3 regions of the Pseudomonas sp. GW821-FHT09D08 genome follow, and region 2 is predicted to be linked to each of the others. Evidence: predicted binding sites of a transcription regulator. Region 2 holds the regulator's gene; each other region holds the start of a gene.

Region 1 (10,438 bases), on a different contig from region 2:
CCAGGTTCAGGCCCAGGGCGTGCTGTTGCAGCAATTGGCGCAGCAGTTGTCGGTGGCCCTAAAACCCCTGGCCAACCAGCCCCCCATCGCCGAGGCGCCCCGTAAGTCGGCCCCGGTACAGGTCAAGCCGGCAGAGCCGCAAAAGCCGAAGATGCCGATGGCTACGCCGATCCGTACGGATATGGAAGTGTTCAGGTTCTGATCTGAATGCCACACAAGCAAAAGGCCCGCTGATTCAGCGGGCCTTTTTGCTTATCTGCGATTGACTTGAGGCTTGTTGAGATCCAAATGTAGGAGGGGGCAAGCCCTAATGCTTTTTGTAGGAGCGAGCTTGCTCGCGAAAAACTCACAGGCGCCGCGTTCATTCAGGAACAACGCGTTATCGTTGACGTTTTTCGCGAGCAAGCTCGCTCCTACAGGAGACATTAGTCCGGCGGTGTGCTTCAGGGCTTTGTGCGGGTCTCATGCATCCGCGCCAACTGCCGCTCCAGCATCGATGGATACGGTTCCATCAACCGCTCCACGCAGCTTGCCCCCTCGGGGCTGGCAATCGGGCGGATACGCGCGCGTTGGCGGATCAGCGTGTCTTCACTGATCTTGCGCTCCACCAGCAGCAGGTTGCGGCTGTGCTGGGACAAGGCCAGTGCGTCCTGGGCGTTTTCAGTCAGCAGCAGGTCGATCTGGCTCATGCCGAACAGGTCGTCGCCCACGGTGAGGCCCAGTTGCAGTTGCAGGGTGATGCCGCTGTCGGCGACTTCGATCTGCAATTCATGGCCCAGGGCGCGCAGCAACTCACCACAGCAAATCGCATTGGTCAGGTAGTCTTCGCCGCTGTCTTCGCTGTGGAACAGCATCAGCGTGCTGCCGTCGTTGAGGGTGTGCAGTTCGCTCTGGTACAGCGAGGCGGCCTGGTCGAGGCAGTCGCGGTAGCGCTCCAGCAGTTCGGTCAGGCGTGCGCGGGGCAGGCGACGTAATTGGTCCTGGGCACCCAATTGCACGGCGAGCACAGCGCTGTACTGCGGCTCGCTGCTGCGTACCGGCGCCGCCTTGGGGGCGATTGCGGGGCTGTCGGCTGACGTATCGCGCAGGTCGGCGAAGGGGTCTTCATCGTCCAGCTCGTCTTCTTCGGCCTTGAAGGCATGGCGCGGTGCAGGCTTGAGGCCCGCCACCGGCGGACGCTCGTCGAAGCCCGGGTCACGCAGGTTGCGCACTTCGAACTCGGGCTCTTCGTCGTAATCGGTGTCGTCGTATTCAGGCTCTGGCTCGACCTCGGGCACCACCGGTTCCGGGGCGAAGCTGGCGTGCAGCTGGCGGGCAAGGTCGCCGATTTCATCCTGGCGGTCGGTAGCCGGGGTGTGCTCGTCGATGTCCCGCAGCCAGATGCGCAGTTGCATGAGCGGCGTGGAGATATGCCGGCCCAGGCGCAGGCTCAGGGCCAGGGCCAATGCCAGCAGGATGGCGCTGAGGATGCCCATGCTTTGCAGGCTGATGGTCATCGGCTGCTGGAACTGCTGCATGTCGAGGCTGATACGCAGTTGGCCGGCCTTCACATCCTGAAACGTGATATTGCTCTGGTACAGGCCTTCGGCTTCGCCCAGCAGGCCGTTTTTCGGGCGCTGCCCGGCTTCGGCCATGATGCGGTTGTCCACGCTATAAATAGCGGCGTGGGCCACCAACGGGTTCTTGGTCAGGTTGTTGAGCAGCACGTTGAGGCTGAGGATGTCGTTGGACACCAGCAGCTCAGTCGCCGAAGTGGCGGTCTGCGTAGTCAGGCTCTCGCCCAGGGCGTCGGCTTGCTCGTGCATGGCCTGCTTGAATTGCAAACCCATCACGCAGGCGTAGATCACCAGGGCCAATGCGACCAGGATCACGTTATGGCTGGCGATGCGTAATGCGATCGGTACACGGCGGTGGCGCAGTGCCCGGAAGATCAGCAGGAAGAAGTTGTCGGTTTTTACTGGCGTGGGCCGGTTCACTTGAGCTCGGCTCTTGGTCCGTGAAGTTGACGCGCAGTATAGCGACAGGCCCAAGACCGGCAAAGCGCTGGCTGTGCCCGATGGTCACTGAAAGTGGGTAGAATGCGGTTTTTTTCCAGCCTGGGGGTGCGCCTTGCGCGAAATTGTCCTGATTAACATCACTGGTGAAGACCGCCCAGGTCTTACCGCAGCCATTACCGGCGTTCTGGCCCAGGGTGGTGTGAACATTCTCGACATCGGCCAGGCGGTGATCCACGACACGCTGTCGTTCGGCATCCTGGTGGAAATCCCCAGCACCGAGCAGGCCTCATCGGTGCTCAAGGACATCCTGTTTACGGCGTATAAGCTCGATCAGCAGGTGCGTTTCACCCCGGTGTCCGAAGCGGATTACCAGCAGTGGGTGGCCGGCCAGGGCAAGAAGCGCCATATCGTGACGCTGCTGACCCGCAAGGTCACCGCCGAACAGCTGCAGCGCGTCAGCTCCATTACCGCGCAGTATGGTTTGAACATCGACCATATCGACCGTCTGTCGGGGCGCATGCCATTGGACACCCCGGCCGACAAGGGCAAGGGCTGCATTGAGTTCTCCGTGCGCGGTGAGCCGGCCGACCCGCAAGCCCTGCGCGCCGAATTCCTCAGCGTGGCCCAGGAACTGAATGTCGATATCGCCTTCCAGGAAGATTCGCTGTTCCGTCGCAACCGCCGCTTGGCGGTGTTCGACATGGATTCCACGCTGATCGAAGCCGAAGTCATCGACGAACTGGCCAAGGCGGCCGGCGTGGGTGAGCAGGTGTCCGAAATCACCGAGCGCGCCATGGCCGGGGAATTGGATTTTCGCGCCAGCTTCAAGGAGCGCCTGGCTTTGCTCAAGGGCCTGGATGTCAGCGTGCTGGACTCCATCGGCGCGTCGCTGCGCCTGACCGAAGGCGCCGAAACCCTGTTTGCCGAACTCAAGCGACTGGGCTACAAGACCGCCATCCTGTCGGGTGGCTTCACCTACTTCGCCAAGCAATTGCAGGCCAAGCTGGGCATCGACTATGTGTTCGCCAACGAATTGGAAGTGGTGGATGGCAAGGTGACCGGCGTCGCGGTTGAGCCGATTGTCGATGCGCAGCGCAAGGCGGACCTGCTGAAGGAATTGGCCCACAAGGAAGGTTTGCGTCTGGAGCAGACCATTGCGGTCGGTGACGGCGCCAACGACCTGCCGATGCTGGCCATTGCCGGTTTGGGTGTGGCATTCCGTGCCAAGCCATTGGTCAAGCAATCGGCCAAGCAGGCGATTTCTACCCTCGGGTTGGATGGCGTGCTGTATCTGCTGGGCTTTCGCGACCGCGACGGTCAGCTGTAACTGACTAAATGTGGGAGGGGGGCAAGCCCTCTCCCACATTGGGTTCGGCGTCAGGCTTTAGGTAACGCGATGCCTTGGCCCATCTGCACCGGCGAACCCGCTACCAGTTCTTCAGCCCACTTCACCTGATCCGGCCCGAACAGCACGATCGCAGTGGAGCCCAACTTGAAGCGACCCAATTCCGCACCCTTCTCCAGGTGAATCGGCGCGCGGGCAGCTTCGTCATAGCGGAAGGTTTTCAGCTCGCGCTTCGGCGGAGTCACCAGGCCGGCCCATACGGTTTCAATCGACGCGACAATCATCGCACCGACCAATACCACGGCCATCGGGCCGCGTTCGGTGTCGAACAGGCAGACAACGCGCTCGTTACGCGCGAACAACTCCGGCACGTTTTCGGCGGTGGTCTGGTTCACCGAGAAAATCCGCCCAGGTACGTAGACCATTTCACGCAGGGTACCGGCCAGAGGCATATGCACCCGGTGGTAGTCCTTCGGCGACAGGTAGATGGTGGCGAAATCGCCGCCCATGAACGGCGCAGCGACCGCTGCATCACCGCCCAGCAGTTCCAGTACGCTGAAGCTGTGGCCTTTGGCCTGGAACACACGACCGTGTTCGATGGGGCCAAGCTGGCTGACCGCGCCATCGGCTGGGCTCAATACGGCGCCAGGGGTCTGGTCGAGTGGGCGGGCACCGTCTTTCAGGGCGCGGGTGAAGAAGGCGTTGAAGTGCTCGTAAGCGGTCACGTCTTCCACCAGGGCCTGGGACATGTCCACTTGATAGCGCTTGGCGAACCACGTGGTGAAGGCATTCTTGAACCAGCGCACGCGGCACTCGGCGATGCAGCCGGCCAACCGCGACAGCAGGTGGTGCGGCAGCAGGTACTGGCTGAGGATAAACAACTGCTTTTTCATTGACTGTCCTTAAACCTTAAATCTCGACGGGGGTGTCGGGGTGGTTGCCCCATTCGCCCCAGGAACCGGCATAACCTTTGACTCGCGGATAACCGAGCGCCTTGGCCACCAGGTAGGTGAAGCCAGAGCGATGATGAGTCTGGCAGTGGGTGATGATTTCTTTGTCTTTGGTCAGCCCGAGGTCTTCGAGGATCTGCGGCATGTCGCGGCGAATGCGCAGGTTGCGCGCCTTGTCCATGCCGGCAGTCCACTCGAAATTCACCGCGCCGGGGATGTGGCCGCCTTTGGCCGCGAGGACTTTCTCGCCGGAGTATTCCAGCGGGCCACGCGCATCCCAGATGCCCAGGTCGGCAGCCCCAAGACGGCTTTGCAGGTATTCGCGGGTGGCGGTGGGGCCATCGTGCAGCGTAAGGCTGACCGGGCCGCCGGCCGGGGCGGGCACGTCGGTGGAGAGCGGGTGCTTGCCTTCCAGCCACGCCAGCAGGCCGCCATCCAGGTAGTGGTATTTCTGGTGGCCGATCACATCGAGCATCCAGATGAAACGCCCGGCCCAGCCACCGCCTTCGTCGTCATAGACCACGTAGGTGGCGTCGGGCGTGTGGCCCAGTTCGCCGAACAGTTTCTCAAGCTCGGCCTTGCCGGGCAGCAGGCCGGGCGCCGGCGCCTGGCCCAGTTGGGTGCGCTTGGGGTCAACGAAGTGCGCGCCGGGGATGTGCCCTTCGGCGTAGCGGGCGGCACTGGTGAGGTCCACCAGAATCAGGTGTTCGGCATCCAGTTGAGCGAGCAGGTCACTGGATTCGATCACCAGCGGCAAGCCAGAGAAGTCAGGCATGTGAGGTCTCCTGGGCACGAATGTTGGCGATTAAAGGACGGCGATTGTAGCGCAAGCATCAAGCGCTGCGGTTGGTAAAGCTGTGCAGGGCTTTCTCGATGCATTGGGCGGTTTTACCGAAGGCCTGCACGGTGGTTTCCGAGAACGGCCCGCCGCCCTGGTCGGCGACCATCACCATCACCACGCGACCGTTGCAGCTCATGGACCGCAACAACAGGTGCTCGCCGGTGAACAGGCGGCGCAGGATCGGCGGCAGCAATGCCGAGAACTGGGCGTGGTTTTCCGGTGTGAGGCGCACCTGGGCGGACTTTTCCAGCAGGCGCTGCAGCAGCGTGCTGTTGACCACATCCAGGCTCAGGTTGGCGGCGTCCTTCGGCAGGCCGTCGGCCTGATGTACGCGCAAGGTGCTCAGGGCACGATCGGCCATGAACAGCATGACGCGCTGCATGCCGCTGGCCACCAGGGCCTCCTTGGCGCACGTGGTCAAATGCATGGCGTTGGCAAAGCGGCTCGGCTCTACCAGCAGTTCGGTACAACGCTTGCGCCAGACAGCCAGGGCTTCGGCGGTGGGCGGTGGTGCAGGCAGCAGGCCGCGATGAATCTTGTGCACATGCCACGGCCAGATCAGCGACAGCGCCGGGTGCCAGAGGTCGGGCATCAAGGTGCTGCGAGCGCTGGTGACGGCTTGCTGGTGCACCTGTTGCTGCACCTCGCCCAGGGGCTGTTGCAGGTACAACGCGGTGAGGTACTGCCAGCGCTGGGTGTGCGGGCAGGTCCAGGACTCCTGGGCCGACATCGCCAGGCCGTTGGCCAGCAGCACGGTATTGGCCGGCTGATTCAACCAGCGGCGCAGGTTGGGATCGGCGTCGAGCATTTGCTGGTGACGAAGAGGGTCGTCTTCGCGGGCGATGTGCAGGGCCTTGACCAGCAAGCGCTGCTCGGTCCGCAGCAAGGTATACCCCTGGGATACCCAGATCGGCAGGTGCCAGGTCTCGGTCAGGCCGAGGCACAGGTCCAGCAGGCGCACGCCGAACAATGCCTGTTCGACCTTGCGTGCCGACTCGCCCTTGTGGATGACCCGCAGTTCCCATTCTTCCAGGAGCTTGGGGTAGGCAACGGCCATCGGCCACAGCGGTGAAAGAAACAGCAGGCTGCCCCAATGAATGTCCTGCCACAGCCGCGCCAGGCGGCTGCCGAACAATCCATTGGCTTGTTGCGAGGCGTGCTGGCTGACCAGCAGCAACTGGCGCAGCGCTACGGGAATTTCAGGGGCCGGCACCGACGGCAGGCGTGCCAGCAGTTCCTCGGCGCGTTTGAGGCCCAGGCGGTTAAGCGCCACTTCGAGGTTTTCCGCTGGCGCCGTCAGGCTGCCATGGGTGTGGCTGTTGGCCTCGCGCATGACGCTGAGTACGAGGGCCGGGCTGTTTTGCATCAGCTCGGCAATATCTCGCAACGAACTGCGGCTATCGCGGATGGCTTTGCACACGCGGTCATGGCTGGCCTGTGGAACAGGCAGCAGCACTTCGTCCAGGCGCTTGATCCAAGCGGCTAGAGAAGCAGGTTTTGCAGTTGGGACTGTCGTTTCATTAGCCATGATTGGGGCGCGATCATCACTTGCGGTCAACACACCCGGAGCGGGCCGAACTGGCTTTTCGCCTTAACGGGCTATAGTCTGGCGCAGTTTTGCCGATAAGTAGAACAAGAGTTTTCCAGTTCCCCCAAATATGTCCATGAACCCGACGGCGCAAGTACTCATCTCCTATGGCTAAAATTATCGGCATTATCGTCGTCTTCGCGAGCGTGCTCGGCGGCTACGTCCTGTCCCACGGTAAAATTGCGGCACTGATCCAGCCTTTCGAGGTGATGATTATCGGTGGTGCGGCACTGGGTGCCTTCCTGCAGGCGAACCCCGGCTACATGACCATGCACGTGATCAAGAAGTCGCTGAGCATGTTCGGTTCGCGCTTCACCCACACGTTCTACCTGGAAGTGCTGGGCCTGGTTTACGAGATCCTCAACAAGAGCCGCCGCGAAGGCATGATGGCCATCGAGGCCGACATCGAAGACGCCGCGGCCAGCCCGATTTTCGCCAAGTACCCGGCCGTGCTCAAAGATGAGCGCATGACCGCCTACATCTGCGACTACCTGCGCATCATGTCCTCCGGCAACATGGCTCCCCATGAGCTTGAAGGCCTGTTCGACATGGAATTGTTCAGCCTCAAGGAAGAATTGGAGCATCCTTCCCATGCCGTGACCGGTGTGGCCGACGGCATGCCCGGCTTCGGTATCGTCGCGGCGGTACTGGGTATCGTGGTAACCATGGCCTCCCTGGGCGAAGGTGACCAGGCGGCTATCGGCATGCACGTAGGTGCGGCGCTGGTGGGTACCTTCTTCGGTATTCTCGCGGCCTACGGCTTCTTCGGCCCGCTGGCGACCTCCCTGGCCCACGACGCCAAGGAAGAAATCAACCTGTACGAATCGATCAAGGCCAGCCTGGTGGCGTCCGCTTCCGGCATGCCGCCTTCGTTGGCGGTGGAGTTCGGTCGCAAGGTGCTGTACCCGAAGCATCGCCCAAGTTTCGCCGAGCTGGAACAAGCGGTTCGCGGTCGCTAAGCCATGGAAAACAACCAGCCGATAATCATCAAGCGCGTCAAGCGCTTCGCTGCGGGGCACCATGGCGGCGCCTGGAAAATCGCCTTCGCCGACTTTGCCACGGCGATGATGGCGTTCTTCCTGGTGCTGTGGCTGATGTCCACCGCCACGCCCGAACAGAAGATTGCCATTGCCGGCTACTTCAAAGACCCGATTGGCTTCTCGGAAAGCGGCACGCCCTTCGTGATCGACCTGGGCGGTTCGCCGCAGTTGGCGCCTGAGCGCACCATCAACCCGGAAGTCAAGACCGAAGCACCGCAGGAAAAAATCCCGATCGAGCGCGATACCGTCGAAGCCATGGCCGAGCAGGTCGAGCAGGAGCGTCTTGAACTGTTGCTGCAAGAGTTGCAGACCAAGGTTGAGGAAAACCCGCAACTGCTGAAGTTCAAGGATCAGATTTCGTTCGAAATCACCCCGGATGGCTTGCGTATCCAGATCACCGACGCCGCCAACCGGCCGATGTTCGACTCTGGCAGCGCGCGTTTGAAACCGTACTTTGAAGACATCCTGCTGGCCATGGCCGACACCATCAAGGCGGTGCCGAACAAGATCAGCATCAGCGGCCACACCGATGCCAAGCCTTACGCGGGCCAGGGTGACTTCGGCAACTGGGAGCTTTCCGCCAACCGTGCCAACGCCGCGCGTCGTGCGCTGGTGGCCGGCAGCTATCCGGACCCGCAAGTGGCACGGGTGGTGGGTTTTGCGTCTTCGCAGCTGTTTGATCCCAAGGATCCGTTCAACCCGATCAACCGCCGCATCGATATCGTCGTGCTGACCAAAAAGGCCCAGCGTGCGATTGAAGGTGACCAACATGTCGCGCCGCCGGTGCCAACCCAGGGAGCGGGCGGGCCAGGTGAAGTGCCGGCCGACCCTAACGCCATCCCGACAGGGCAGGAGCCATTGCCGGCCCATGAACTGCGGCAGAAGCTGAACCTGTTTGATGATGGTGGGGTGAAAGATCCTACGGTGCCGGGGACGGGTTCCTAAGCCATATACAACAAGGCCGCGATGATCGCGGCCTTGTTGTTTCGCCAGTTTAGTAACTGCTTTCCGGCAAGCTCGCAATAATCGACCGATAGCTGTTCATTCGCTGCTGCTGCACGCGGCCGTCTTCCAGGGCCTTGAGCAGGGCGCAGCCCGGCTCGCGATCGTGTTTGCAATCGCGGAAGCGGCAGGTGCCGATCAGGTCGTTGAATTCGATAAAGCCCGCTTCCACGTCGCTGCGGCTGACGTGGCCGAGGCCGAATTCACGGATGCCCGGGGAGTCGATCAACTCACCGCCGCCCGGGAAGTGGAACAGCCGCGCCGTGGTGGTGGTGTGGGTGCCCTGGCCGGACAGCTCCGACAGCGGGCCCACGCGGGTATCGACTTCCGGCAGCAGGCTATTGACCAGCGAGGATTTGCCCACGCCCGACTGGCCGACAAAGACGCTGATACGTCCGTCCAACTGCTGTTGCAGCTGTTCCATGCCATTGCCGTGATGGGCCGAGACTTCCAGCACCGGGTAGCCCAGGGTGCGGTAGACCGCCAGCAGCGCGTTGAGCGCGGGGGCATTCTGCTCGTCGATCAGGTCGAATTTGTTCAGCAGCAATAACGGGCGAATGCCGGCATGCTCGGCCGCCACCAGGTAGCGGTCGATCAGGTTGGCATGGGGCTCGGGCAGCGGTGCAAACACGATCACGATCATGTCGACGTTGGCCGCTACCGGCTTGAGCTGGCCACGGCTGTCGGGGCGGCGCAGCTCGGTGGTGCGCGGCAGTTGGGCGACGATCACGCCGATGCCCTGGTTGCCGGCGCGCCAGACCACCTTGTCGCCGGTGACCAGCGCAGGCAGGTTGGCACGCAAGTGGCAGCGGAACACCTGGCCCGCGAGTTCGCCTTCCAGCGCCTCGACTTCGACCTGCACACCGAAGTGCGCGATTACCAGGCCCGTCTGTTCGGGGCCCAGGTCGCCGCCCTCGAGCGCTTCCACGGCGGAGGATTCACGTTTGGCGGCGCGGGCGGCGCGTTCACCTTGAATCTTTTCGATGCGCCAGTTTTGGCGACGATTGAGCTGGCGTTTGGCCATTGGTGTTCCGTGTCGATAATGCAAAGGTTGGGTAAAACGGTCGCGAGTCTAGCACGGCCCCGCCTGCTAAACTGCGCAGCTACGCCAAGGTGCCAAGAGAATCAAGCCATGCAAAACCCACAGAACCTGATTTGGATCGATCTGGAAATGACCGGTCTGAACCCAGACACCGACGTCATCATCGAGATGGCGACCATTGTCACCGACAGCAACCTCAACACCTTGGCCGAAGGTCCGGTGATCGCCATCCACCACAGCGACGCCGTGCTCGCCACCATGGACGAGTGGAACACCCGAACCCACGGCAACTCCGGCCTGACCCAGCGTGTGCGTGACAGCCGCATCAGCATGGCCGAAGCCGAAGCCGAAACCATTGCCTTCCTGGAGAAGTGGGTGCCCAAGGGTAAATCGCCGATCTGCGGCAATAGCATCTGCCAGGATCGTCGCTTCCTTTATACCCATATGAAAGCGCTGGAAAGCTACTTCCACTACCGCAACCTGGATGTGTCCACGCTCAAGGAACTGGCTGCGCGCTGGGCGCCGGAGGTCAAGGACAGCTTCCATAAAGGCAGCACCCACCTGGCGCTGGATGATATTCGCGAGTCGATCGCCGAGCTGCAGCATTACCGCAAGCATTTCATCAAGGCTTGA
Region 2 (10,438 bases):
GTGTTGAGCTATCAGGTCAAGCAAGGTCGCTCGAGCCTGCGTCAGGCCACCCGCCAAGCCATCGTCAGCGTGCACGCCCAGCGCCTGTTGTACTTGGGGGTGCCCGTGAAGAAGAGCGATGAACGCGTCTATGTGAACATCGATATCAGGGTCGAACCCTGCATTGCCACCCTCACGGCGGCCGGCGAAGTGGTTCATATGATTGAGGGCAATATTGGCAGCTTTCTGTTCAGTCCGGATGGCAGGTATCTGCATGCCGAATGGGTCAATGGCATTGCGAAGATCGATCTTCAGACAATCAGCCTCGTCGATAACTATCCCGTTTTCATTGAAAAGCTGGGAGGGTTCAGCCCCGACGGGCGGTTTCTATATGCATGCAATTGGCTGTATAGCCATTTGTTCATCGTTGATGTGCAGGATAAAGAGCTTTTGCCAGGCGCTGTTATTGATGAGTACGCCACGGGGCTGGTGCTTGGTCGCGATGGCGGTCAGATGTATGTTGGCGCGTGGGGTGGCCCTGGGAACGCTGAAGCTTCGCTGATCATTGTCGACAGGACGTCGCAGGAAGTGATCAAGAAAATACCGGTTGGGGCCATCACGTTCGACACCGTGGGCAATCCGCACGACGGCCATGTCTATGTGGCTTGTCTTGGCGTGCTGGGCGAAGGGGCCGGGGTCTATAGGTTCGATCCTGTCAGTGAGCGCGTCGAAAAAATATCCAAGCACCCGGCCTGGGGGTTGACCTTGAGTGCCAATGGCCAGCGGCTGTATGCATACGGCGGTGACATTATCAGTGTCATCGACACGAAGACCGGCAGAGAGAAGGAGAATCACCGTTTGTCTGTGCGGTCATTGGCCGTGAGTCCGGACGGGAAGTGGGTATACACCGGGTCCTATGAAGAGCACGGACGGATTGACGTGTATGACGCGCAAGGCTGGACGTTGGATCACAGTATTCCTATTTTCAAACCCTTCATTCATCGCATGGAAACCCAGAAGTCCAACGGCGACCTGTGGGTGTGCTTCTCCAATGCGTAATGACGTAAAAACCGAGGCAGGCGAGGGGCCAGCCATTCGTCGTCACTCCTTGCCTACCTGTCAAGTTTGACAGTAGCCAACTTGCCATTCTCGCGGTTCCATACCATCAGGTACTGCGCGCACGCTGTTAATAGATGCAGGGAGTGGTGATGGCTGTGGTGACGGGAACGATCAAATCTTATGACCCGAAGACCCGCAAGGGGGTGATTGTGCTGGATGATTGCGCAGCGGAGGTGTTGGTGGATTCGCTCGGTTCGCAAGGGGTTCGGCTTTCAGTGGGTTTGAAGGTCGAGCTTCAGATGATCCATCGACCCGATGGCGTGTATGCATCAAGGGTCAGGCTTATCTTGTGACACCGGCGCAGGTTCTTGAGTGAAATCTAGGGAGAACGGCAATGGCAACGGGCACGGTGAAGTGGTTTAACGCGGAGAAGGGGTTTGGGTTTATTTCTCCCGACGACGGCAGTGCGGATGTATTCGTCCATTACTCCGCTATAGACAGCGCGGGCTTCAAAAGCCTGGATGAAAAGCAAAAGGTCGAATACGACGTGACTTCAGGTCAAAAAGGGCCGCAGGCGGCCAATGTGAGGCCGTTATAGAAAGGTCTCGTGCAGTAAATGCAAACGGATCCAACGGTGGGACGGGAGCAGCCTTTCTCTCACCGTTGGAGTGTTTACATCCGATAGAACTCGGGCGCCTGTAGCGATCCACCTCCTCAAAAGCAAAGTTGGAAGGCTTCTTGCAATACCGCCTTCAGGACGCCTCCCGGCGTCAAAAGTTTGCTTCAAGGAAACGAGGAATACCGGTGGTGGATCGCTCTCAAATGTTCAGCACGGCCCGTGGCACCCTGACTGACCTCTCGCGGGGCAATCTGGGTGTGCCGTTGTTGCTGCTGGTCATGCTGGCAATGATGATGTTGCCGATGCCGCCGTTCCTGCTGGACGTGTTCTTCACCTTCAACATCGCCCTGTCCGTCGTCGTGCTGCTGGTGTGCGTCTACGCCTTGCGGCCGCTGGATTTCGCGGTGTTCCCGACGATCCTGCTGGTGGCAACCCTGTTGCGCCTGGCGCTGAACGTGGCGTCCACCCGTGTGGTCATGCTCCACGGCCAGGACGGTCACGCCGCTGCCGGTAAGGTGATCCAGGCCTTCGGTGAGGTGGTGATCGGCGGTAACTACGTGGTCGGTATCGTGGTGTTCGCGATCCTCATGATCATCAACTTCGTGGTGGTGACCAAGGGCGCCGGGCGGATCTCCGAGGTGAGCGCACGCTTTACCCTCGACGCCATGCCCGGCAAGCAGATGGCTATCGACGCCGACCTCAACGCCGGCCTGATCGACCAGAACCAGGCCAAGACCCGCCGCTTGGAAGTCGCCCAGGAAGCCGAGTTCTACGGTTCCATGGACGGTGCCAGTAAATTCGTGCGCGGTGACGCCATCGCCGGCCTGCTGATCCTGTTCATCAACCTGATCGGCGGCATGGCGGTCGGGATCTTCCAGCACGGCATGACCTTCGGCGATGCGGGCAAGGTGTACGCCCTGCTGACCATCGGTGACGGTTTAGTGGCGCAATTGCCATCACTGTTGTTATCTACAGCTGCCGCCATCATGGTGACCCGTGCTTCGGGCTCCGAAGACATGGGCAAGCAGATCAGCCGGCAGATGTTTGCCTCGCCCAAGGCCCTGGCCGTGGCAGCCGGCATCATGGCGATCATGGGCATCGTGCCGGGCATGCCCCATGTGTCGTTCCTGAGCATGGCGGCCATGGCGGGCGGTGGTGCCTACCTGTTCTGGAAAAAGCAGAATGCGGTCAAGGTCCAGGCCCAGCAAGAGATCGCCCGCCAGCAGGAACTGCTGCCATCCCCGGCCCGCGCCCAGGAAACCAAGGAGTTGGGCTGGGACGACGTGACCCCGATCGACATGATCGGCCTGGAAGTCGGCTACCGCTTGATTCCGCTGGTGGACCGCAACCAGGGCGGCCAGTTGCTCGCGCGGATCAAGGGCGTGCGCAAGAAGCTGTCCCAGGACCTGGGCTTCCTGATGCCTACCGTGCATATCCGCGACAACCTCGACCTGGCCCCGAGTGCCTACCGCCTGACCCTGATGGGCGTGATCCTGGCCGAAGCTGAGATCTACCCGGACCGCGAGCTGGCAATCAACCCCGGCCAGGTGTTCGGCACTCTCAACGGCATTACCGCCAAAGATCCGGCTTTTGGCCTGGAGGCGGTGTGGATCGAAATCAGCCAGCGCAGCCAGGCGCAGTCCCTAGGCTACACCGTGGTGGACGCCAGTACCGTGGTCGCCACCCACCTCAACCAGATCCTGTACAAGCACTCCCACGAGCTGATCGGCCACGAAGAAGTCCAGCAATTGATGGGTTTGCTGGGCAAGGCCTCGCCAAAACTGGCAGAAGAGCTGGTGCCGGGCGTGCTGTCGTTGTCGCAACTGCTCAAGGTGCTGCAGGCGCTGCTGGCCGAACAGGTGCCAGTACGCGACATTCGCAGCATTGCCGAGGCTATCGCCAACAATGCCGCCAAGAGTCAAGATACTGCCGCGCTGGTGGCGGCGGTGCGTGTCGGATTGTCCCGCGCCATCGTGCAAAGCATTGTAGGGCTTGACTCCGAGCTGCCTGTGATCACCTTGGAACCAAGGTTGGAACAAATATTGCTCAATAGTATTCAGAAGGCAGGACAAGGCCAGGAAGAGGGCGTTCTGCTGGAGCCAAGCATGGCTGAGAAACTGCAGCGTTCGTTGATCGACGCCGCACAGCGCCAGGAAATGCAGGGCCAACCGGTGATTCTGCTGGTGGCGGGTCCGGTCCGGGCGATGTTGTCGCGGTTTGGACGTCTGGCAGTACCGAATTTGCACGTTTTGGCTTATCAGGAAATTCCTGACAACAAGCAAGTGACTATCGTCGCGACAGTAGGGCCCAACGGCTGAGGGTAGTGGGTTATGCAAGTTAAGCGTTTTTTCGCCGCCGATATGCGTCAGGCCATGAAACTGGTCCGCGATGAGCTGGGCGCCGATGCCGCGATTATCGGTAATCGTCGTATTGCCGGCGGTGTCGAGCTGACGGCTGCCCTGGACTACACCCCCTCGGCATTGGCGCCGCGTGTGCCGAACATGGAGCTCGAAGACGAGCTGCGCAAGACCGCTTCGCGCATCGTCTCGGCCCAGGCTGAGCTGAGCATGCGTGGCGACAGCGATGCCACCACCAATCGCCAGTTGTTCGCCGGCCTGCCGCTGACCGCCGCCGAGCCGCTGGTTGAGCCAACGTTCATCGAACCGCCACGTCCTGCCGCGCCAGCCCCGGCCGCCGCAGTCGACCAGCGCGTCTTCGACTCGATGCGTTTTGAACTCAACGGTCTGCGCGAGCTGCTGGAAGTGCAACTGGGCTCGCTGGCCTGGACCCAACTGCAAGGCAGCAAACCGCACCAGGCCAACCTCTGGCGCCGCCTGCAACGCATCGGCCTGTCCGGCCCGTTGTCCCGCGACCTGCTGGCCCTGACCACCGAAATCGAAGAGCCTCGCCAGGCCTGGCGCATGTTGCTGGCCCACTTGGCGCGGATGATCGCCACCCCGGAAATCGAACCCCTGGAAGAGGGCGGTGTGATCGCCATGGTCGGCCCTGCCGGCATGGGTAAGACCACCACCCTGGCCAAGCTGGCGGCGCGCTATGTGCTCAAGTACGGCGCGAATAACATCGCGCTGGTGAGCATGGACAGCTACCGCATCGGCGCCCAGGAACAGCTCAAGACCCTGGGCCGTATCCTCAATGTGCCGGTCACCCATGTCGATCCGGGCCAGTCCCTGGCCAACGCGCTCGATCCGTTGCTGCGCAAGCGCGTGGTGCTGATCGACACCGCCGGCCTGCAGGCCAGCGATCCGGCGTTGCGCCTGCAACTGGAAAGCCTGGCGGGGCGTGGCATCAAGTCGAAAAATTACCTGGTGCTTGCAACCACCAGCCAGAAACAGGTTCTTACCGCTGCGTACCATAGCTACAAGCGTTGCGGTCTGGCCGGCTGCATCCTGACTAAACTGGATGAAACCGCCAGCCTGGGCGAAGTGTTGAGCCTGGCTATCAGCCATGAACTACCGGTTGCCTACCTGACCGACGGGCCGCGGATCCCGGATGATTTGCATCTGCCGCGCCGTCATCAGCTGGTCAGCCGCGCCGTCAGCGTGCAAATGCAAGAAGAGCCTAGCGAGGAAGCGATGGCCGATATGTTCGCCGACCTTTACCACAACCCGGCAAAACGGGTGGGTTGAGGTGCGATGAACACCGTGAAATGTACCTACATCGATGGTCTGCAAGCGATTCACGCGGCCAAGCCATGTAGCCTGCGTCTAAGCAAGACAAGGTAAAGAAATAAAATGGGCAGCATGCATCCCGTACAGGTGATCGCGGTGACCGGCGGCAAAGGTGGCGTCGGGAAAACTAACGTGTCAGTGAATTTGTCCCTGGCCCTGGCAGAGCTTGGCCGTCGCGTCATGCTGCTGGATGCTGACCTGGGGCTGGCGAACGTCGACGTTCTGCTGGGACTGACGCCCAAACATACCCTGGCCGATGTGATCGAGGGGCGCTGTGAGCTGCGCGACGTGCTGCTCCAGGGCCCTGGCGGGATCCGCATCGTGCCGGCCGCCTCCGGTACCCAGAGCATGGTGCACCTGAGCCCGGCGCAGCATGCCGGCCTGATCCAGGCATTCAGTGACATTGGCGACAACCTCGACGTGCTGGTGATCGACACCGCCGCCGGGATCGGCGAGTCCGTGGTCAGCTTTGTGCGCGCGGCGCAGGAAGTCTTGCTGGTGGTCTGCGATGAACCCACCTCGATCACCGACGCCTACGCCCTGATCAAACTGCTTAACCGTGACTACGGCATGAACCGCTTCCGCGTCCTGGCCAACATGGCCCAGAGCCCGCAGGAAGGCCGCAACCTGTTCGCCAAGTTGACCAAGGTCACGGATCGCTTTCTCGATGTCGCCTTACAATACGTCGGTGCAGTTCCCTACGACGAGTGTGTACGCAAGGCTGTGCAAAAGCAGCGTGCAGTCTACGAAGCGTTCCCTCGTTCCAAGTGCGCATTGGCGTTCAAGGCTATTGCCCAGAAGGTCGATACCTGGCCGTTGCCTGCCAACCCTCGGGGGCATCTGGAGTTTTTCGTCGAGCGATTGGTGCATCAGACGAGTGCAGGACCGGTGCTATGACAGCGAACGGCTATAACGCTTACAAGAAATCTGCCCGTGACAGCCAGGGCGAGTTGATCGAGCGCTATGCGCCACTGGTCAAGCGCATCGCCTATCACCTGCTGGCACGCCTGCCCGCCAGCGTCCAGGTCGAAGACCTGATCCAGGCGGGCATGATCGGCCTGCTCGAAGTGTCGACCAAGTACGACGCGAGCAAGGGCGCGAGCTTCGAGACGTATGCGGGTATCCGCATCCGTGGCGCGATGCTCGACGAAGTGCGCAAGGGTGACTGGGCGCCGCGTTCGGTGCACCGCAATACACGCATGGTCAGTGACGCAATTCGTGCAATTGAAGCAAAAACCGGTCGCGACGCTAAAGATCACGAAGTTGCGGCCGAACTCCAATTGAGTCTCGACGATTATTACGGGATTTTGAACGATACCTTGGGCAGCCGCCTGTTCAGTTTCGACGACCTGTTACAGGACGGCGAACACGAAGGGCTGCACGAGGACGGCGCGAGCGCGCATATGGAGCCGTCCCGTGACCTGGAAGATGAGCGTTTCCAGGGCGCGTTGGCGGACGCCATTGCCAACTTGCCGGAGCGCGAGCGGTTGGTGTTGGCGCTGTACTACGACGAAGAGCTGAACCTCAAGGAAATCGGTGAGGTCCTGGGGGTCAGCGAATCCCGTGTCAGCCAGTTGCATAGCCAGTGCGCGGCCCGCTTGCGGGGGCGTCTGGGAGAGTGGCGAGCGCGCTGACAGGCAGTGTGGGGAGCATTGCAAAGCGATACCGCGAAGGTGATAGGCCTTCGCGGGCTCGGGCCGTGGTGCCCTTGGCAGTCCTTTTTGTGTAATGCCTGTTGATTGAAATGGCGCGTCCAGGTGCTGGGCGCGTTTAAGACTGCTTGGAGGTCGAATTGGACAAGAACATGAAAATCCTCATCGTTGATGACTTCTCAACGATGCGGCGGATCATAAAAAACCTGTTGCGTGACCTTGGGTTCACAAACACGGTCGAGGCGGATGACGGTCTGACGGCGATTCCGATCCTCAACAGCGGGAGCATCGACTTTCTGGTAACGGACTGGAACATGCCGGGCATGACCGGCATCGACTTGTTGCGCCACGTGCGTGCCGACGAAAAATTGCGCAGCCTTCCCGTGTTGATGGTGACCGCCGAAGCCAAGCGTGAACAGATCATCGAAGCCGCCCAGGCCGGGGTCAACGGTTACGTGGTCAAACCATTCACTGCACAGGCCTTGAAAGAGAAGATCGAAAAGATCTTCGAACGCATCCACGGCTGATGCCATCGCGGGGGAGCTATGGAGCATAAAGAAACGTCACAGGGAGACTTTGAGTCGACCCTGAAAAAGCATGCTCACCAGTTGGTTGACAGCCTTGAAAAAGGCCAGTTCGGCGACGCGGTGCAGTTGATCCATGAGCTCAACCAGACCCGTGACCGAGGCCTGTACCAGGAAGTGGGCAAGCTCACACGCGAGCTGCACAGCGCGATCGTCAATTTCCAGATTGACCCGCACATGCCCCAGGCCGAAGAGATTTCGCAGATCACCGACGCCACCGAACGCCTGTCCTATGTGGTCAGGCTGACCGAGGCGGCGGCTAACCGCACCATGGACCTGGTGGAAAACGCCACGCCCCTGGTCAACGGCATGGCCACGGAAGCCCACGCCCTGAGCGTTGACTGGGGCCGCTTCATGCGCCGTGAAGTCGGTGCGGAAGAGTTTCGTGAGCTGGCCCGTCGGGTCGAAGGGTTCTTGTCACGCAGCGAGCAGGAAAACCGCATGGTTTCCAGCAACCTCAATGACATTCTGCTCGCCCAGGATTACCAGGACCTGACCGGTCAGGTGATCAAGCGTGTGACCCAGTTGGTCACCGAAGTGGAAAGCAACCTGCTCAAATTGGTACTCATGGCCGGCCAGGTCGACCGTTTTGCCGGCATCGAACATGACCGCGAAGCGATCCTCTCTGAAAAAGATCCACAAAAACATCTCGCCAAGGGTGAAGGTCCGCAGATTCATGCCGATAAACGTGAAGACGTTGTGTCAGGTCAGGATGACGTAGATGACCTGTTATCCAGTTTAGGCTTCTAAGGAGCACCCACATGAGCTTCGGCGCCGATGAAGAGATCCTTCAGGATTTCCTTGTAGAGGCCGGCGAAATTTTAGAGCAACTGTCCGAACAACTGGTCGAGCTGGAAAGCCGCCCGGATGATGCGAACCTGCTCAATGCAATTTTTCGCGGTTTTCATACTGTAAAAGGGGGCGCCGGCTTCCTCCAGCTCCATGAGCTGGTGGAGTGCTGCCACATCGCCGAGAACGTGTTCGACATCCTGCGCAAGGGTGAGCGTCACGTTGATTCGGAGTTGATGGACGTGATTCTCGAAGCACTGGATGCGGTCAACGGCATGTTCAGCGAAGTGCGCGAGCGTGCCCCGATCACCGCAGCCACTCCGGAACTGCTGGCCGCCCTGGCGCGCTATGCCGAGCCGGCCGACACCTCGGCAGCGCCGGTGGTCGAAGCCGTACCGGAACCAGTGGCGGAGCCTGAAGCGGATGTGACGGACAGCGAGTTCGAGCAACTGCTCAGTTCCCTCAGTGCCGTCAAGGCCGAAGCCGAAGCGCCGGCTGCGGTTGCCCCGGCTGCCGCGCCGACCAGCGAGGACATTACCGACGCTGAGTTCGAGTCCCTGCTCGATCAATTGCACGGCAAGGGCCAGTTCGCCGCCGACGCCGTGGCGCCTGCCAGTGCCGCCGCCGGTGCTGCGGATGCGCCTGCCGCTTCTGCCAGCACCGACATCACTGACGATGAATTCGAAGCGTTGCTCGACCAGTTGCATGGCAAGGGCACGTTCGCGGCCGATGCCTTGCCGGCCGTCGCCGCTACGGCTGCGGCCCCGGCAGCACCCGCTGCCGGCGCCAAGCCTGCGGACGATGGGTTGATCTCCGATCACGAATTCGAAGCACTGCTGGACGATCTGCACGGCAAGGGCAAGTTCACCGAAGTCGCCCCGGCCGCCGCTGCAGCCACGGCGGCACCGGTTGCCGCCAAAGCCGCCGCGCCCGCCGCCAAGCCTGCGCCTGCGCCGGCTGCTGCCCCGGCTCCAGCGCGTGCCGCTGCCGCACCGGTCGCGGAAAAACCGGCCAGTGAAGCCGAAACCACCGTACGGGTCGATACCGCACGGCTGGACGACATCATGAACATGGTCGGCGAGCTGGTACTGGTGCGTAACCGTCTGGTGCGCCTGGGCTTGAGCAGTGGCGATGAAGCCATGCAGAAGGCCGTGTCGAACCTCGACGTGGTCACCGCCGACCTGCAGACCGCGGTGATGAAAACGCGCATGCAGCCGATCAAGAAAGTCTTCGGTCGCTTCCCGCGCCTGGTTCGCGACCTCGCGCGCCAGCTGAAGAAAGAGATCAACCTGGAACTGGTGGGTGAAGAAACCGACCTCGACAAGAACCTTGTCGAGGCCCTGGCCGACCCGCTGGTCCACTTGGTGCGCAACGCTGTCGACCACGGTGTCGAAACCCCGGAAGAACGCGAAGCCTCGGGCAAGTCCCGTGGCGGCAAGGTGATCCTGGCGGCGGAGCAGGAAGGCGACCACATCCTGCTGTCGATCACCGATGACGGCAAGGGCATGGACCCGACCATCTTGCGCAATATCGCGGTCAAGCGTGGCGTGATGGACAAGGACGCCGCCGACCGCCTGACCGACACCGAGTGCTACAACCTGATCTTCGCCCCCGGCTTCTCGACCAAGACCGAGATTTCCGACGTGTCGGGCCGTGGCGTGGGCATGGACGTGGTGAAGACCAAGATCAGCCAGCTCAACGGCTCGATCAACATCTACTCGACCAAGGGCCAGGGCTCCAAGATCGTCATCAAGGTGCCGTTGACCCTGGCGATCATGCCGACCCTGATGGTGATGCTGGGCAACCAGGCGTTCGCCTTCCCGCTGGTCAACGTCAACGAGATCTTCCACCTCGACCTGTCGCGCACCAACGTGGTCGACGGCCAGGAAGTGGTGATCGTGCGGGACAAGGCGTTGCCCCTGTTCTACCTCAAGCGCTGGCTGGTTGCATCGGCCGCCCATGAAGAGCAGCGCGAAGGCCATGTGGTGATTCTCTCCGTGGGCACCCAGCGTATCGGCTTTGTCGTCGATCAACTGGTTGGCCAGGAAGAAGTGGTCATCAAGCCTT
Region 3 (10,438 bases), on a different contig from region 2:
GGCCAGGGTGGTGGTGAACAGCACTGAAAGCAGGGCCAATCGCAATGGGATTTTCATGGAGGTCTCGTCCAATACCGGGCAGTAAGCCGGGCATTCTCCCTGCTTTTATCCGTGGAACGTCGGGTTAATGTTTCAAAATTATACGGAGAGCGAGTTTTCCATCCGCTGCTTGAGCCGGTCCAGTGCAATCGCCGACAGCTCGATCATGCGTTCATGGAGGCTGGCCAGCTGCAATTCGGTTTCATAGGTCAGCACGCGCTTGAACAGGGTGCCGTCGCGAAAGGGTTGCAAAAAGTAGTGGATCGAGCCGTCGACGGCCAGTGAGGTGAACACCGTCTTGAACTCGTCGGGACGCCGGGCGATCTGCACGCGGTAGCTCATGGGCACGCGCACTCCGAGCAGGTCGATCATTTCGGTAAAGCGTGCGCCGGCGGGGAGGGGGCCGCTGGTGCCGGTGTCGGCACCGAGGGAAGTGGGGTGCCATTCGTGCCAGCGATCCGGTTGGGTCACATAGTCGTAGACGGCATCGATAGGGGCCTGGATAAAACGTTCCTGACTGATCCGATCCAAGCGGACCGACTGCTCGACAGCGCGCATGGCACACCTCCTGTGTGGCTGTGAACTGTCAGAATAGTCCCACTCCCGCACATTGCACGGGAGTGTTTCAGCCATTTATCAGCGCACCTTGAACCGGCCCATCAACGCAATCACCCGGCCATTGGCGTCCAGCAGGCTTTGTGTATTGGTTTGCGTGGCATGGCCGCTCTGCACCAGCTCTTCGACCATATGTCGGATATGCACCATGCTGCGGTTGATCTCCTCGGTCACCGCGCTTTGCTGCTCGGCAGCGGTGGCGATCTGGGTGCTGAGGTCATTGATATGGCTGACCGAACCGGCCATCTCGTCGAGGCCGGTGTTCACCCGTGCCGTGGCATCCGCCGCCGACTGGCAACTGGCCTGGGTGTTCTCCATGGCCGCTACCGACGAACTGACACCGGTGGTCAGGCGCGCAAGCATTTCATTGATCTGCGAAGTGCTGGCCTGGGTACGCGCCGCCAGGGCGCGGACTTCGTCGGCCACCACCGCAAAACCACGACCCTGCTCGCCGGCCCGCGCGGCTTCAATCGCGGCGTTGAGGGCCAGCAGGTTGGTCTGGCCGGCAATCGCGCCGATCACGCCGAGGGTTTCGGTGATGCGCGCGGCGTCCTGGCGCATGTTCTCGACGGTGTGAGTGGCACTGGCGACTTCGCCGATCAGTGCACTGACGCTGGTGGACGCTTCACCCACCACCACGCGGGAGCGGTCGGCGTGTTCGTTGGCGCGCTGGGTGAACGAAGCGGTTTGCGCCGCGTTCTGCGCCACCGTATCGGCGGTGGAGCTCATCTCGGTGATGGCGGTAACGGTCTGGTCGGTCTCCGAGGCGTGGCGCACCAGGATGCTGTTGGTGTGCGCCGAGGTTTGCTGCAATTGCTCAAGGCCCGATGACATGGCGCCGGTGGCCTGGGTTACTTCGCCGATCATGTCTTGCAGGTAGACGATAAAGCGGTTCACCGAATGGCCGATGGCACCCAGTTCGTCTTCGGCGCGGATGGTGATGCGCCGCGTCAGATCGGCATCGCCGGTGGACAGTGCATCGATGTTGGCCTTCAGGATTTTCATGCGCTGCACCAATTGGCGAATCGCATACACCGCCAGCAGCACCAGCAGCAACACCATGGGGATCTGCAACAGGGCCAGGCTGCCGAGTACGTCATCGCGTTGGGCTGTGATCAGCGAGGTGGGCAGGGCGGTGGCGAGGAACCACGGCGTGCCTTCGATGGGACGCATGTAGAAGGTGCTGGCCACGCCCTGGTTGTCGAACTCGTTGCGCTGCAAGGCCTGGTCGCGATGGGCCAGGGCCTTGCTGACCTGGGCGGCAAAGGCCGAGGTGCCGGTCAATTCACTGATGTTCTTCAACACCACCGGGCTGCTCAGGCGCGTGCTATTGCTGATGATCTTGCCGTCGCCTTCGACGATCAGCATTTGCCCGCCGATGTCCTTTTCCTTGCTCGCAACCAGTTCGTTGAAGAAGCCCAGGGTCACGTCGATGGTGGCCACGCCATACGCCGCGCCGTCACGCTGGATCGCCATGGCGCAGTTGGTACGCGGCTCCTGGCTGGCGTCGTCCTTGTAGGCCGCGGCCCAGGCACATTGGCCACGTGGCGACGCGAGGCCGCCCTTGTACCAGCTCTGGTCGTAATAGTTGGGGGCGGGGTCGCTGTTCCAGAAGGTGTTCACTGCCAGCTTGCCCGAGGCATCGCGGTGCCAGAAGGTGCTGTGCTTGTTGCGCCCCGGCGTGCGCTGGTTGGGCAGCGGCCAGATACCGCCACCGAAAACCTTCAGCTCACCATATTGGTCGACCAGGCCGGGCAGGACCTTGTCGATGGCATCGCTGTCGAGCAGGGGAATGGTCTGGGTGATGGTGCGTTGCTGGGACTGAACCTTGTTGAGTTCGCCCTGGATCTGCTCGGCCACCTCACTGATGCGGTTGAGCACCACCTGTTCCTCGGTATGGCGCAGCGTGGGCGCGACCAGTTGGCCGATGCCGACGACCGTCAACACGAACAACACCAGGACGAACAGCACCAGGAACAGGGTATAGCGGGCTTGAATGGAGCGCAGTGGGGGCATGGGGGTCGTCCTTACGAAGCGTTTATTGTCGGCGCGGCTGTTTTGGAGCTTCGTAGGGCTATCGGCGGGGAGTGGCACGTCTTTAGGTACCATGGTGCAAAGTTTGTTGGGCGGGCACATAGCGAGGCCGGCCGCCGGCTCGCTACGCCCGGCTCATCAGATGCCGTCGCCCTGATCACTGTGCTCGAATTTGTGTGTTTTTCTTAGCGGTTTACCCATCTCCTGGTTCAAGGCGTTCTCCATGAAAGGTCGCGGATTGACCGTGCTCGGCGGCGTAGACGGGTCGTTGTCGAGGTCTGCGGGTGTTGCGTTGCTGGGAATGCCAATGACCTGGCGTTCGTCATTTCGAACCGGCACCCACGCTCCGGATTGCAGCTGCTCCTGGTCTTTACCCTCGAGGAGTGTGCCGTTGGCGCCATTGAACGCATGGCCGTTTTCATGGAACAGGGTGGTGACGGGCGCTACGATGTTGGTGTGGTCAGTACTCTCAAGGACTGCGTAGGGGTCATAGGCGATCGAGGCATTCGTGGCGCGGGCGCCGGGAACGCCGTCCTTGAGGGTGCCGTATTGTGTCTCATCGATGTTTTCCTCTTCCTCGGATGTCTGGTTATCCGGCTCAACGCTGCCAAACTCGTAGCCGGTGTCGCCTAAGGTCACCTGCCTGATCTCGACCGTTGCGCCATTGATTGCTGCCAGCTCATCCATTTTGGCCAGGGCTTGCTGGCCAAGCGGCGAACTGCGTAGAAACTCGAGGTCATCGCTCACTTGCTGGTTGAATCCCAGCGTTCCTTCGGCCACGGTAAACGCTTGCTTGCCGGCGTTGCTGGGTTTGACCTCGGTGAAAGTCGACCCTTTGCTGCGGTCGAATCGGTCATGGGCATTGCCGTAAATCAGATCCTTGCGCCGGTTATTCCAGATACGGTCGCGGCCTTTGCCGGTGTAGAAGGTCGTGCGGTCATGCCCGATAAGATCATCATTGCCGTTGCCGCCATGGGCAACGGTGTGCCCGCTGCCGGCGTACAGTTGATCATTTCCATTACCCCCATCCAGGTAGCTCTGTTTGGTCGAGAGGCCAAATCCGGCATAGAGACGATCCTTGCCGTTATTACCGTACATCACGGCATTGCCGCTTCCGCCGATGATCGTGTCGTCACCGTCGTTGCCGGCTGCGAAGCCCAGGCCGCTGCCCAGTCGCAGCACATCGTTACCATTGCCGCCGTACACTCTGCTCCTGCCGCCTCCGGCCTGGATGTAGTCATGGCCATCGCCGCCTTCAATGTCCACCCGTAGCTTGACGCCATCGTTGATGATCACCGTGTCATTGCCGCCTTTGGTCTCGATCCAAAGGCCCTGTGGCGGGCCTTGTTTGACGTGATTGTCGAAAACATATGACTTGCCGTTGATACACACCTGCAGCCGGTTGCCCGGCCAGTTGCGCACGTGTACGCAATCCGCGTCGTCACCGGTTTCCAGCGTCAGCAGATTCAACTTGATCTTCGGGTTTTCGGGATCGGATGTGTCCCATACGATTAACCGGCCGAACTTGATATCGCCGTCGATATGAAGGGTATGGGAACGTTGATCGTAGATGCCTGGCGTCAGGTCGGCAGGCGGGTCATAGGGCGAAGCCTCAAGCGTGTTGCGAGCCTGGGCAGTGGGAACGGTGGAGGAGGTGGTTGCAGAGAGCATCAGCGAGTCCTTCACGAGTGTTGTCAGATATTCCTGATTGCCTATCAGGCCTTTCCATTACGTGGAGGCACGCGCCGAAACGTTCCCGATGCGGGAGCCGGTCGTGGTGCAGGATATTTCCTGGGCGCAGCCTCGACAGCTGCGCCCAGGTTGAGCGTTATTGGTGCACCAGCCCCATGGACGCCTCGGGGTAGCGTGGCCCCGCTGCAGCGCCCGACGGGAATACAGATGCCAGTGCCGCCAGCTCGGCCGGGCTGAGTGTGATGTCCAGGGCGGCGACGTTTTCTTCCAGATACTTGCGCTGCTTGGTGCCCGGAATGGGGATCAGGTAATCACCCTGTGCCAGTACCCAGGCCAATGCCAGTTGCCCGGCGGTCACGCCTTTTTCGGCGGCGAGGGCCTGGACCCGCTCTACCAGTCGCAGGTTGTGTGCAAAGTTCTCGCCCTGGAAGCGCGGGCTGGAGCGGCGGTAATCGTCTTTGGCGAAGTCATCCGGGCTTTTCAGGGCACCGGTGAGAAAGCCACGCCCCAGCGGGCTGTAAGGTACAAACGCGACACCCAGGCGTGCGCAGGCTGCCAGGCAGCCGTTGTCTTCCTGGTCACGGCTCCACAGGGAGTATTCACTTTGCAGGGCGCTGATCGGATGCACCTTGTGCGCACGCTCCAAGGTGGCGGCGCTGACTTCGCTCAGCCCCAGGTAACGCACCTTGCCTTGGGCGACCAGCTCGGCCATGGCGCCGACGCTTTCTTCGACGGCCACCTCGGGGTCGATACGGTGTTGGTAATAGAGGTCGAGGGTCTCCACGCCGAGGCGCTTCAAGGTACCGTCGATGGCCTGTCGAATATACTCGGGCCGGCCATTCACGCCGCGCACTTCTGGGTTCGACGGGTCACGCACAAAGCCGAACTTACTGGCCAGGAACACCTGGTTGCGCTTGCCGGCAATGGCTTTGCCAATCAATTCTTCATTGGTATGGGGGCCGTACATGTCGGCGGTGTCGAGCAAGGTGACGCCCAATTCCACGGCACGGTGCAGGGTGGCGATGGCCTCCCGGGTGTCGCTGCCCGAGGTGTAGAAGTCACTCATGCCCATGCAGCCGAGGCCGATGGCACTGACGTGGGGACCGTTCTTACCGAGTTGACGAGTGTGCATGGGTGCAGCTCCTGATGAGGTAGGACGCCATTGTTACCCTCGACAAAACCGGGATAAACCGGCTAAAAGCACTATCACTATTGGTAATTTCTAAATAATCCTTTTGGAGTCGGCCCTTGGATCGTTTTAACGCCATGCGGGTGTTTACCCGGATTGTCGAGTTGGGCGGATTCGCCAAGGCCGCCGACAGCCTGCAACTGCCGCGCGCGTCGGTGACCATCCTGATCAAGCAACTGGAGGCGCACCTGGGCGTGCAGTTGCTGCAGCGCACCACGCGCCAGGTCAGCCCGACCCTGGACGGCGCGGCGTATTACCAGCGCTGTGTACAGTTGCTCACCGACTTGGAGGAAACCGAAGCGGTGTTCTCCACCCGCCGCCAGAACCCACGCGGCACCCTGAGCGTGGATATGCCCTCGGGGATCGGGCGCCTGATTGTGATTCCCGCGTTGCCGGCGTTCACCGCGCGCTATCCGCAGATCGAATTGGACATAGGCTTGAACGACCGTCCGGTGGACCTGATCCGCGAAGGTGTGGATTGCGTGCTGCGCGGCGGTCCGGCGCTGGATGAGTCGCTGGTGGCCAGGCCTTTGGCAATGATGGACCAGTTGACCCTGGCGAGCCCTGGGTATCTGGAACGCATGGGCATACCGGCGGGCCTCGACGACCTGGCCAATCACCAGATGGTCGAGTATGTCTCCACGGCCAGCGGCAAGCGGTTCGGTCTGGAGTTCCTGATCGACAACGCCGTGCACTCGATCCAGTTGCCCAAGCGCGTGGCGGTCAACAGCTCCGATGGTTATTTCGCTGCGTGCGAAGCCGGCTATGGCCTGATTCAGGCGCCGCACTATCATGCGATGCGGCAACTGGCCGAGGGCCGCCTGGTGCCTGTGCTGGCGCAGTTGCCCGTGCCGACAATGGCGCTGACGGCGCTGTATCCGCCCCATCGCCAGTTGTCACAGCGGGTGAGGGTGTTCGTGGACTGGCTGGTTGAGCTGTGCCGACAGCCGGGCACCGGTTTGCACCGCTAGGCCTGGGCCTTGCGGTAAGCGCCGGGTTGCTGCCCGGTCACTTTGTGGAAGGCGCGGGTAAACGCCGCCACGGACTGATAACCCACCGCCACTGCGACATCCGCGACGGTCTGGTCCTGCTTGAACAATTGGCAGGCGTGGCGCATGCGCATCATCAGCAGCACCTGGCCGGGCGACTGCCCGCACAATTCAGTGAAGCGCTTGAAAAACGCCGAGCGCGACAAGCCGGTGCAGGCCGCCATGCTTTCCAGGGTCCAGGCATCTGCCGGGCGGGCGATCAAGTGTTCCAGCAGGTTCGCGAACGCCGGCTGGCGCCCCAGTGCGGCGAGGCCACCGAGTGCGTGGTTATCCAGCACTTGCTGGCGCAGTACATACAGAAACAACAGGTGGCACAGGCGCTCGAGCAAGGCCGCGGAAGGCGCCGGGTCGCGCTGGCACTCTTGCAGGATCAGCTCGAACAGATTGCGGGCGGCCGTCAGCGAGGGGTCGCCGGCTCGCAGGACGATCCACGCGGGCAGGGTGTCGACGATCATCGCCGACAAGCCCGACTGGAAGTGAAAGAACCCGCACACCAGCCCCACGCCGTCGCTGGCGCCGCTGTCCAGGGGCAGCATCGGGCGTCGCGGACATTCCTGCGCGCCGGCCGCCGTGGCTGCTCCGGACAATCGATACTCAAGGTCACGGAGCAGGAATACCGCGTCGCCGTTGTTCAACTCGACGGGCGCGGGTTCGCCAGCGATATGCAGCCAGCACTCGCCCTGCACGATCAGGTGGAAACTCGCACGCGCCAGGCCGTGGGTGCTGGCATGCCAATCGCCGCAATAGCGCCCGACATGGAACAGGCTGGTGTTGAGTTCGAGGCTGTCTAATAACCAATCGACAAGGGCACTGGAAGAATTCATCTAATGGAAAGACTCAAGAGCAAGTAATCGCTACTTTAGCCTATTGAGAGGATTTCTTATAACCAACAGACTGGATACACGACCCCTCAGGAGACCGCTCCATGTCCCGTGTACCGCTGCTCACTCCGCAAACCGCGCCACCCGCCGCCAAGCCGTTGCTGGAAAATGCGCTGAAAGCCTCGGGCTTCATCCCCAATCTGCTGGCCGTTTTGGCCAATGCCCCGGCGGCGCTGGAAACCTACATCACCGTCTCGGGCCTGAACGCCAAGGCCGAGCTGAGCCTGGCCGATCGCGAAGTGGTGCAGTTGATTGCCGCCACTACCCACGGCTGCGATTTCTGCGTCGCCGGCCACACCGCCGTGGCGCGCAACAAGGCCAAGCTGCCGGAAGAGGTGATCGACGCCCTGCGCCAGCGCGGCGAATTGCCCAATGCCCGTTATGAGACACTCGCTGCCTTTACCCGGGAAGTCATTGCCACCCGTGGCGATGTCAGCGATGCCGGTTTCGAGGCGTTCCGCGCCGCCGGTTACACCGAAGGCCAGGCCCTGGAAGTTATTTTGGGGGTGAGCCTGGCAACCCTGTGCAACTTCGCTAACGTGTTTGCCCGTACCCCGCTGAACCCGGAGCTGGCGCAATACCGTTGGGAAAAACCGGCCAGCTGAAGGGCGGGTGGCCCTGCTGCTTTGACAAGGAGAAACATGAATGCTTGACCCGATCTTGAGCCGTTGGCTCGATGTTCAAGCGCAGGCCCTGGATGTGGGCAGTTGCGATCCCCAGGAAGTGCTGCCACGGCTGGCAGAGGCCAACATACTGCGTATCGGTGTGCCAAAAGCCTTCGGCGGCCTGGGCGGCGATGTGGCCGGCGCCGTCGAGGCCATTGCCAATGTCGCCAGCCATTCGTTGGCGGCGGCGTTTGTGTGCTGGGGCCAGCGCTCGTTTATCGAGTATTTGCTGCAGAGCCCGAATGAGCGGCTGCGCGAGCAATTGCTGCCGGACCTGCTCAGCGGCAGGCTGGCGGGGGCCACCGGTTTGTCGAATGCAATGAAGTTCCTGTCGGGCATCGAGACGCTGCAGATCAGCGCCGAGCCGAACGATCACGGCTGGACCCTCAACGGTCGCCTGCACTGGGTGACCAACCTGCGCAAGAACGGCTTTGTCGCAGCGGCGGCGATTGAGCATGCCGGTGGCGGTGCGCCGTTTATCCTGGCTATTCCGGATTCGGTGGCGGGCTTGCAACGTTCCGGCGACCTGGAGCTGCTCGGCCTGCAATCGAGCAACACCGCCGCCCTGGGCCTCGAAGGCGTCGAGCTGAGTCGCGACTGGTTGCTGCACGAGGACGCACGCAAGTTCCTGCCGGCCGTGCGCCCGGCGTTCCTCGGTTTGCAGTGCGGTATGTCGATCGGCCTGGCCCGTCGCTCGCTGGCGGAAGTCGCCAACCATTTGGGCGCTGCACGTACAGTGTTGCGCGAAGAGCTAGAAGGGCTGCGCGGGACCTTAGATCACCTGGTGACCGAGCTGCAGAATGGCCTGCTCGCCGGGCGCTTCGCCGCCGAGCCGGTGGCGTTGTTCAAGTTGCGCATCGGCCTGGCCGAAACCGCCGCCAGCGCCGTGCAGCTGGAACTGCAGGCCAGCGGCGGCAAGGCCTACCTCACCGCCCATGGCAGTGGGTTTGCGCGGCGCTGGCGGGAGTCGGCGTTTGTGCCGATCGTCACGCCCAGCCTGGTGCAATTGCGCACCGAGTTGCAACGCCAGGCTAACCTGTGAGCCCGGTGGTATTGAGTGCCCTGGGCATTGGCCTGGGGTACGCCGGCGGCCCGGTGTTGCAAGGCTTCGACCTGCAATTGCAGCGCGGTGAAGTGGTGTCGATCCTGGGGCCCAGCGGGGTCGGCAAGTCCAGCCTGTTGCGGGTGCTCGCCGGTTTGCAGGCGCCCCAGGATGGCAAGGTCCAGGTATTGGGCGAGCCGTTGAGCGGCCCCCATCCACGTGTCGCCGTGGCATTCCAGGACCCCAGCCTGTTGCCGTGGTTGAGCCTGGAAAAGAACGTCGCGTTCGGCCTGGATTTCGCCCGCCAGCCGCACCTGGGTGCTGATGAGCGCCGCCGGCGCGTCGACCACGCCATCGCGGCGGTTGGCCTGGAGCACGCCCGCCAGCAATTTCCGGCGCAGCTGTCCGGCGGCATGGCCCAGCGTACTGCGTTGGCCCGTTGCCTGGCACGCCAGCCCCAAGTGCTGTTGCTGGATGAGCCCTTCGGTGCGCTGGATGAAGTGACCCGTGCCGATATGCAGCACCTGTTGCTCAAGGTCAACCGTGAGCAGGGTTCGGCGGCGGTGTTGATCACCCATGACATCGACGAAGCGCTGCTGTTGTCCGACCGCATCCTGCTGCTGGGCAACCGCCCGGCGCGGACGCTGGGCGAATGGCGTATCGACCTGCCGCAACCGCGCGAAGAACAGGTGGAAGCCATCGGTGCGCTGCGCATCGAGATTCTTAAAACCCTACGGCAGGCGAGCCGCCCTCAACCCCAACCCCTTGACCTGCCGGAGCCCAGCCATGTGCCTGGATGACCTGACCCACTCGCGCCGTGACTTTCTCAAACTTTCCGCGGTACTCAGTGCCGCCGGCGCCTTGCCGCTGCTGAGCAGCCTGCAGGCCCGCGCCGCCAGCGAGCCGGATGCGCCGGTGCGCATCGGCTACCTGCCGATCACCGACGCAACGCCCTTGCTGGTGGCGCATAACAACGGCCTGTTCGAAGCCGAAGGCATCAAGGCCGAGCGCCCGGTGTTGCTGCGCAGTTGGGCGCAGGTGATCGAGGCGTTTATCTCCGGGCAGGTCAACGTGATCCATCTGCTGTCGCCGATGACCGTGTGGGCGCGCTATGGCAGCCAGGTGCCGGCCAAGGTGGTGGCGTGGAACCATGTGGGCGGTTCGGGGCTCACCGTGGCACCGGGCATTACCGAGGTGAAGCAGTTGGGCGGCAAGTCGGTGGCGATCCCGTT

What was found. The regulator FliA, encoded in region 2, starts transcription of late flagellar genes. The targets are predictions, from matches to a motif close to CTAAAGTTTNNNNNNNNNNNGCCGNTAA.
Region 1: the regulator FliA is predicted to act here: its motif matches at 6,733-6,760, upstream of motA (flagellar motor stator protein MotA).
Region 3: the regulator FliA is predicted to act here: its motif matches at 2,729-2,756, upstream of AC07OP_RS00875 (methyl-accepting chemotaxis protein).

The regions. Positions count from the first base shown of each region.
Region 1 covers NZ_JBWKOX010000006.1:66,551-76,988, reverse strand. The annotation lists gene AC07OP_RS13375 (PqiC family protein) at 1-202, shown strand, start outside; gene AC07OP_RS13370 (AhpA/YtjB family protein) at 444-1,976, opposite strand; gene serB (phosphoserine phosphatase SerB) at 2,110-3,324, shown strand; gene asd (archaetidylserine decarboxylase) at 3,375-4,235, opposite strand; gene AC07OP_RS13355 (rhodanese-like domain-containing protein) at 4,252-5,067, opposite strand; gene AC07OP_RS13350 (HDOD domain-containing protein) at 5,126-6,661, opposite strand; gene motA (flagellar motor stator protein MotA) at 6,829-7,680, shown strand; gene motB (flagellar motor protein MotB) at 7,684-8,706, shown strand; gene rsgA (small ribosomal subunit biogenesis GTPase RsgA) at 8,756-9,787, opposite strand; gene orn (oligoribonuclease) at 9,896-10,438, shown strand.
Region 2 covers NZ_JBWKOX010000007.1:164,081-174,518, reverse strand. The annotation lists gene AC07OP_RS15080 (YncE family protein) at 1-1,038, shown strand, start outside; gene AC07OP_RS15075 (S1 domain-containing protein) at 1,188-1,391, shown strand; gene cspE (transcription antiterminator/RNA stability regulator CspE) at 1,433-1,636, shown strand; gene flhA (flagellar biosynthesis protein FlhA) at 1,861-3,975, shown strand; gene flhF (flagellar biosynthesis GTPase FlhF) at 3,988-5,304, shown strand; gene fleN (flagellar synthesis regulator FleN) at 5,410-6,243, shown strand; gene fliA (RNA polymerase sigma factor FliA) at 6,240-6,980, shown strand; gene AC07OP_RS15045 (chemotaxis response regulator CheY) at 7,151-7,525, shown strand; gene AC07OP_RS15040 (protein phosphatase CheZ) at 7,544-8,332, shown strand; gene AC07OP_RS15035 (chemotaxis protein CheA) at 8,344-10,438, shown strand, end outside.
Region 3 covers NZ_JBWKOX010000001.1:212,650-223,087, reverse strand. The annotation lists gene AC07OP_RS00885 (DUF411 domain-containing protein) at 1-57, opposite strand, end outside; gene AC07OP_RS00880 (SRPBCC family protein) at 139-597, opposite strand; gene AC07OP_RS00875 (methyl-accepting chemotaxis protein) at 676-2,670, opposite strand; gene AC07OP_RS00870 (M91 family zinc metallopeptidase) at 2,827-4,359, opposite strand; gene AC07OP_RS00865 (aldo/keto reductase) at 4,517-5,512, opposite strand; gene AC07OP_RS00860 (LysR family transcriptional regulator) at 5,629-6,540, shown strand; gene AC07OP_RS00855 (AraC family transcriptional regulator) at 6,537-7,442, opposite strand; gene AC07OP_RS00850 (carboxymuconolactone decarboxylase family protein) at 7,544-8,104, shown strand; gene AC07OP_RS00845 (acyl-CoA dehydrogenase family protein) at 8,145-9,206, shown strand; gene AC07OP_RS00840 (ABC transporter ATP-binding protein) at 9,203-10,006, shown strand; gene AC07OP_RS00835 (ABC transporter substrate-binding protein) at 9,993-10,438, shown strand, end outside.